2 regions of the Kocuria sp. MNB10 genome follow, and region 1 is predicted to be linked to the other one. Evidence: riboswitches for the same ligand, from Rfam matches in the RefSeq annotation. Region 1 holds a riboswitch; the other holds the start of a gene.
What was found. Region 1 has a riboswitch for thiamine pyrophosphate ahead of ACW9PK_RS07790 (ECF transporter S component). Riboswitches for the same ligand answer to the same signal wherever they lie in the genome.
Positions count from the first base shown of each region.

Region 2: another riboswitch for thiamine pyrophosphate. It lies ahead of ACW9PK_RS11735 (bifunctional hydroxymethylpyrimidine kinase/phosphomethylpyrimidine kinase); the one in region 1 lies ahead of ACW9PK_RS07790 (ECF transporter S component).

Region 1 covers NZ_CM133411.1:1,731,828-1,735,228, reverse strand. Annotated here, with positions in the region: gene ACW9PK_RS07795 (ABC transporter ATP-binding protein) at 1-1,434, opposite strand, end outside; gene ACW9PK_RS07790 (ECF transporter S component) at 1,431-2,054, opposite strand; TPP riboswitch at 2,113-2,219, opposite strand; gene ACW9PK_RS07785 (DUF4235 domain-containing protein) at 2,340-2,612, opposite strand; gene mnhG (monovalent cation/H(+) antiporter subunit G) at 2,740-3,105, opposite strand; gene ACW9PK_RS07775 (monovalent cation/H+ antiporter complex subunit F) at 3,102-3,365, opposite strand; gene ACW9PK_RS07770 (Na+/H+ antiporter subunit E) at 3,368-3,401, opposite strand, start outside.
Region 2 covers NZ_CM133411.1:2,581,084-2,584,484, forward strand. Annotated here, with positions in the region: gene ACW9PK_RS11730 (Rne/Rng family ribonuclease) at 1-2,160, shown strand, start outside; TPP riboswitch at 2,241-2,336, shown strand; gene ACW9PK_RS11735 (bifunctional hydroxymethylpyrimidine kinase/phosphomethylpyrimidine kinase) at 2,324-3,401, shown strand, end outside.

The DNA.
Region 1 (3,401 bases):
GCGACGGCCCACGCGGCGTCGTCGTTGCCGGGGACCGAACTCGAGTTCCTCGCGCACGGTGGGGCGCAGGAACTGGTGTTCGGGATGCTGGAACACGGTGCCCACGCGGGAGACCAGTTCCGCGCCGTCCCACAGGGAGGGATCAGCGGGCGCGTCGGTCGAGAGGGCGTCCGTGGCCCACACGGTACCGCGCACGGGCAGCAGCAGTCCGGCGAGGGTCAGCGCGAGGGTGGACTTCCCGGCGCCGTTGACGCCTGTGACGGCCAGCGCGTGCCCCGCGCGGACGTCCACGGTGATGTTCTCGGCCGCCGGCGCCGCCCCCGTGCGCACGTCCGGCTCCGGGTACGCTTCCCCGCGCCGCCACGCGGCGAGCGCCCGACGACGCCGCCGCGCGAGCGCCCGCCGTCCCGGTTGGCTCCGGGACACGGCAAGATCGCGTGCGCTCAACAAGGTGGTGCCCGGTGCGACGGCGGCGGGCACGGTGGTGAAACCACCCGTATCCTGCGCAGACTGCGTGACATCCGAAGCCCTCACGAACGACGCGGCCGGCACATTCTCCGTAGGCACAGCGGGCGGCGTGATGCCGTGTGGCCCCGCGGAGGCAGCTGTCTGCCGTACCGCGGGATCCATGCCATTCGAGGCATGCACGGGAGTGCGAGTGCGCGGCACCCAGCCGGGGACCCACGTACCCTGGTGCTGCAGCAGGTCCCGGGCGTCCTGCAGGGTCTGCTGCGCGGGGCCGTCGAAGGCCACCCGACCGTCGTCGCCCAGCACGATCACACGGTCCACGACCGGTTCCCACAGGGCCACCCTGTGCTCCACGACCACAAGGGTGGCCCCGTCCTCGCGCACCGCATCGGCCACGGCGCGGCACAGCTGCTGCGCCCCCTCGTGGTCCACGCTCGCCGTGGGTTCGTCCAGCAACAGCAGCCGCGGGCACATGGCCAGGGTCCCGGCGAGCGCGAGACGTTGTTTCTGCCCCCCGGACAGCGCCGTGGTGGGGTGGTCGAGCGGGAGCTCCAGACCCGTGCGCGCGAGCGCTTCCCGCACGCGCGGCCAGATCCGCTCGCGGGGGACGGCGAGGTTCTCGAGGCCGAACGCGACGTCGTCCCCCACGCGCGAGAGGACCACCTGCGTCTCGGGGTCCTGATGCATGAAGCCCACCGTGCCGCGGGCGTCGCGCGGGTCGACACCCCCGACGGTCAACCCGCCCGATGCGGAGCGGCCGTCAGGGTCCTGGTCCACACCGGCGAGCGCCTGCAGGAGCGTGGACTTGCCCGCCCCGGACGGGCCCAGGAGCAGGACACGTTCACCGGGCTCGATGATCAGGTCCAGGTCCACCAGACTGGGCGTCTCGCGGCCGGGGTGATGCCATCCGAACCCCTCCAGGACCACCCGCGCGCCCGTGAGCTGCACGGTCGGTTCCGCGGTCATCGGCGCACGGCGCCGGAGGCCAGTGCTCCGAGGACACCCGTGGCCTGCAGGGCCCTCATCACGGCCCACATGAGCAACCCTGCGATCACGGCCCCGGAGAGCGTGGTCAGCGCCGCATAGACGACCTGCTGATCCAGAGCCCACTCGAAGTTGTACATGATGTTCTCGCTCACGCCCAGGAACAGCCCGGATACCGCCCCACCGATCGCCGCGGTCACGGGACCGAACCGGCGGTAACGGGTCAGGAGGAACACGACCTCCACACCGAGGCCCTGTACCAGACCGGAGAGCACCACGAGCCACCCGAAATGCGTTCCCAGGAAGCCCTCGATCACGGCCGCGAGCAACTCGCAGAACAGAGCCGCGCCCGGTTTGCGGATGATCAGGGCGCCCAGGGTACCCGCCACGAGCCAGCCCCCCGCGATGAGCCCCGCGGACGGCGGGTAGGCCACCGTGCCCGCCGAGACCGCCGGGTACAGGAGGTTGGACCACATCCAGAAGATCACGGCGCACACCGCGGCCAATACGGCGGTGACCACGATGTCCACGACCCGCCACGACGAGCTGCGGTTGCCGCTTGCGCGCGGTGTACGGGTGGGGGTGTTACCGACCTGCGTCATGCTGAATCCTCCTGAAGATCCCAGGAGGGGAAGAACACCACCCGCCGTTGCGAGCGGGTCCTTGAGATACTCGACTCCCTAGCGCCGGTACGAGCCGGATCAGGTTCGAGGGTCTGCGCTCACGCGCACTCTCAGCGCCGCGGTGGCGCTCCCCTGTCGTTGAGACGCCAGTCTAGACCACGACGGCGGGTGGCCGGGCATCTCGCGTGCCCGGCCACCCGCCGTCGTGCGTACGTCCTACACGGCCCCGGCCCACCCGTACAGGGGGGCGCGGGACCCGCCGGCTCAGATCTCGCTCTGGGAGCTGCGGGAGGGATCGGAGTCCTTGGACTCGAACTTGGCCACCTGGCGGGAGATCCCCACCTTGATGACGGTGCCCACCACACCGGTGATCACGGCCCAGACGATGATGTCGGTCCAGGCCTCGTCCGGGTCCGGGTTCTTGGCGGGGGGCTCGTTGCCCGTGACCTGCTTCCACACCGCGGACAGGCCCTTGTTGGCCAGGGCCACGCCACCCAGGGACGCCACCGTGCCGAAAATGTCCATTGCCTTGTTCATGAGGTTCTCCTTGTCTTGTGGGTGCCGGCGGCACCGGGCGGCCGACGACGTCGTGCTCGTTGCCCAGCATACGAAGCGCCGGGCGCGACGGGGCGGAAGGAACCCGGTCCCACCGAGAATTACGTCCTCAGCGAGATTCTTCCTCGCCGGCGCGAGCGACGACCTCGCGCAGCTCGTCCTCCACGAGGTTCTTCTGGTTCAGGTGCTTGGAGCGGTAGGCGGCGCGGCCCACCATGTGCGCGGACACGGGCACCGTGAGCAGCTGGAACAGCCACGCGAGGATCATCAGCGGGATCATGCCGGGATTGCCGCTCTCGATCGCCACGGCCGTAAGCAGCAGGAGCAACCCCAGGACCTGGGGCTTGGTGCCGGCGTGCATGCGCGAGAGCAGATCGGGGAAGCGCACCAAACCCACCGCCGCGGCCAGGGACATGAGGGACCCCCCCACGAGGCACAGCAGCGCGATGACGTCCAGGACGGTGTGCCAGTTCATGAGCGCTCCAACCCCACATTGCGCGCGACCGTCACAGACCCCAGGAAGCCCACCAGGGAGATGATCACGAGCAGGATGATGTTGCTGGAGTGGTGGTTGTACACCATCTCGATGGCGAGACCCGCACCCACGATCGCGAGCAACACGTCCGTGGCGATCACCCGGTCCAACAGGGACGGGCCCTTGGCCAGCCGGTAAATCGTGCCCGCGGCCGCCACGGTGAGAATCGCACCGCACACCCACACGGCGACGTCTAACATGGTCATGGCCGCTCCTCCCCACGGCCGTCCAGGGCC
Region 2 (3,401 bases), 850 kb from region 1:
GCCGCCTTCGTGGACATCGGCCGCGGCCGCAACGCCGTGCTCTACGCAGGTGAGGTGGACTGGGACGCCGCCGAGCTGGGCAGCAAGCCCCGCAAGATCGAGAACGCCCTGAAGTCCGGGGACACCGTGCTCGTGCAGGTCACCAAGGACCCCGTGGGGCACAAAGGTGCTCGGCTCACGAGCCAGGTGTCCCTGCCCGGTCGCTACCTCGTCTACGTCCCGGGCGGTTCCATGACGGGGATCTCCCGCAAGCTCCCGGACGTGGAGCGCCAGCGGCTGAAGAAGATCCTCAAGGACCGGTTGCCGGAGGGCGCGGGCGTGATCGTGCGCACTGCGGCGGAGGGTGCCTCCGAGACCGAGCTGACCAACGACATCAACCGGCTGCGCTCGCAGTGGGAGCAGATCCAGGACAAGGCCAAGTCCACCAAGACGCTGGCCCCGGAGATGCTGTACGCGGAACCGGACCTGACCATCAAGACCGTGCGGGACGTCTTCAACGAGGATTTCACCGCCATGGTGGTCCAGGGCGAGCAGGCGTGGGACAACATCGAGGCTTACGTGACCTACGTGGCGCCCGACCTGCTGGACCGCCTCGAGCGCTGGACCGGCGATGACGACCTCTTCGAGCACATGCGCGTGGAGGAGCAGATCCAGAAGGCCCTCGAGCGCAAGGTCTTCCTGCCCTCCGGCGGATCGCTCGTGATCGACCGCACCGAGGCCATGACCGTGGTGGACGTCAACACCGGCAAGTTCACGGGCTCCGGGGGCAACCTCGAGGAGACCGTGACCAAGAACAACCTCGAAGCCGCCGAGGAGATCGTGCGGCAACTGCGGTTGCGGGATATCGGCGGGATCATCGTGGTGGACTTCATCGACATGGTTCTGGAGTCCAACCGCGATCTCGTACTGCGCCGGCTCGTGGAGTGCCTGGGCCGGGACCGCACGAAGCACCAGGTGGCCGAGGTGACCTCCCTGGGTCTCGTGCAGATGACGCGCAAGCGCATGGGTACGGGGTTGCTCGAGGTCTTCTCCGAGCCGTGCGAGGAATGCGCGGGCCGCGGCGTCGTGGTCCACGACCACCCCTTGAAGGGCCGCTCCGGCGCGGCTCCCTCCGACCAGCGCGGCACTCGACACGAGCGTAAGCGTTCGCGCAACAAGCAGCACAACGGTGCGCAGGACAAGCCCAGGAACGGCAGCCAGCACCACGGTTCGGACGAGCCGGACCAGGCGCGCGTGGAGGCCACCCGCACGGCGTTGGCGAACATCGCCGCGGCCTCCTCCCACGACGAGTCCGACGACGCCGCACGGAATGCTTCCCAGGGCACCGCACCGCAGTCCGGGGGCGGGCAGGCCGAGGACACCGGTTCCCAGGAGCAGCAGACCTCCCGCGGTCAGCAGGGCGGGGAGCACGCGTCCGAGAACTCCCACGGGGAGTCCGAGGGCGGGCGCCGTCGCCGCAAGCGCCGCGGCAAGCGCAGCCGCGGTCGCGGTCAGCAGGGCGAGGACAACGCCGTGCAGAACGACGGTTCCGGCCGGGACGGTTCCGGGAACGACTCGCGCGGGGATTCCCGGTCCGAGGACCGTTCCGGTGGGGACTCGTCCGCGAGCCTCACGATTCACGGCGAGGTCATCGAACTGCCCCACGGGCAGTCTGAGCAGCGGGGGAGCGAGGGCACCCAGGAGGCCCTGTCCCTGGATTCGCTGAGCGCCGCGTTCACGGATGCGGGCGAGGACGAAACCTCGACCGAGGGTGCCGTTCAGGATGCGGACGCCGCGTCCCAGCCGCGGGAGGCGGTGTCGAAGCGGTCGGCCGCCGGACACGCGCCGTCGAACTCCGGGACTGCGCAATCCAGTGCAGGGCAGACGAGTGCCGCGCAGCAGCAGACTTCCGGGGCAGCGTCGTCCGCTGGCGGGAACCGGCCGGCGGAGGCGCCGGCGGCTCCGGCCCGACGGCGTCGTGGGTCGCGGCGTGCCGTGGCGCCGGCGGCCGCGCCCGGAACCGCGAGCGTGGAGACCCACGAGTACACGCAGGAACGGCAGGTCAGCCGTTTCACCGCGGAGGCCGGGGCCGTGGCCCCCGCGGCGTCCGGTGACCAGCCCACCATCGTGGGTGTGGGCATCAAGGCTCAGGACATCACGATGACCGGCAAGCAGGACTGAGTGACCGGCGGCTGGATCCGTCGCCACGCGAGCACCGCAGGGGCACCCGGGATTCCGGGTGCCCCTGTGGCATGATCGGGGACACACACACGGGGTGCTGCGCACTGCGGCTGAGAACACACCCGTCGAACCTGATCTAGCTCGTACTAGCGAAGGGATTGTCGTGGACACCACGCCTTCTACCGCCATACCCCGCGTCCTCTCGATTGCCGGAACCGATCCCACGGGCGGGGCGGGTCACGCCGCGGACCTGAAATCCATCGCCGCACTGGGCGGGTACGGGCTGAGTGTGATCACCGCAGTGGTCGCCCAGAACACCCGGGGCGTCGTGAGCGTACACACCCCACCCGTCCAGGTCCTGCGGGACCAGCTGGATGCGGTCGCCGGGGACGTCACCCTGGATGCGATCAAGGTGGGGATGCTCGGCTCCGTGGAGGTCATCGACACGGTCCGGGACTGGCTCATGGTGGGGCGCGCACCCGTGGTCGTGATCGACCCCGTCATGGTCGCCACGGCCGGTGGGCGATTGCTGCGTCCGGACGCCGAACGGGCCCTGCGGGAGCTGCTGCCCCACGCGAATCTGATCACCCCCAACCTCCCGGAACTCGCGGTGCTGGCCGAGCGCCCCGTGGCCGCGACCTGGGACGAGGCGCTCGAGCAGGGACGCGCGGTCGCGGCGGCGTTCCATACCCGGGTCCTCGTGAAGGGTGGCCACTTGGCCGGGGACACGACCCCGGACGCCCTGTTGCTCCCCGGTCAGGACGAACCCGCCGCGTTGTTCGAGGGTCGCAGGGTGCACACGCGTAACACCCACGGCACCGGGTGCTCGCTGTCCTCCGCGGTGGCCACGGTCGTGGCGCGGACCGGGGACTGGCCCGAGGCGATCCGCACGGCCCGCACATGGTTGCGCGGTGCACTGCGCGGCGCGGACGAGTTGCACGTGGGTCACGGCAACGGTCCCGTGCACCACATGCACCACGTCCAGCACCTCGTCACGGATCCGGCGTTCGTGATGACGGCCGCCGCGGAATCCGAGGGCCCCCGGTTCACCGATGAACTGTGGGAGGAGAGCGCCCCGGTGCGTGAACGCATTGCCGCCCTGGCGTTCATCCGGGGCCTCGGGGACGGCACCCTGGACCCGGGCGAGTTCGAGCTGTACCTGGACCAGGACATGCAATATCTGCAGTACTACTCCCGGGCGCTGGCCCTGCTCGCGGCCTCCGCCCCGGACGAGCGTTCGC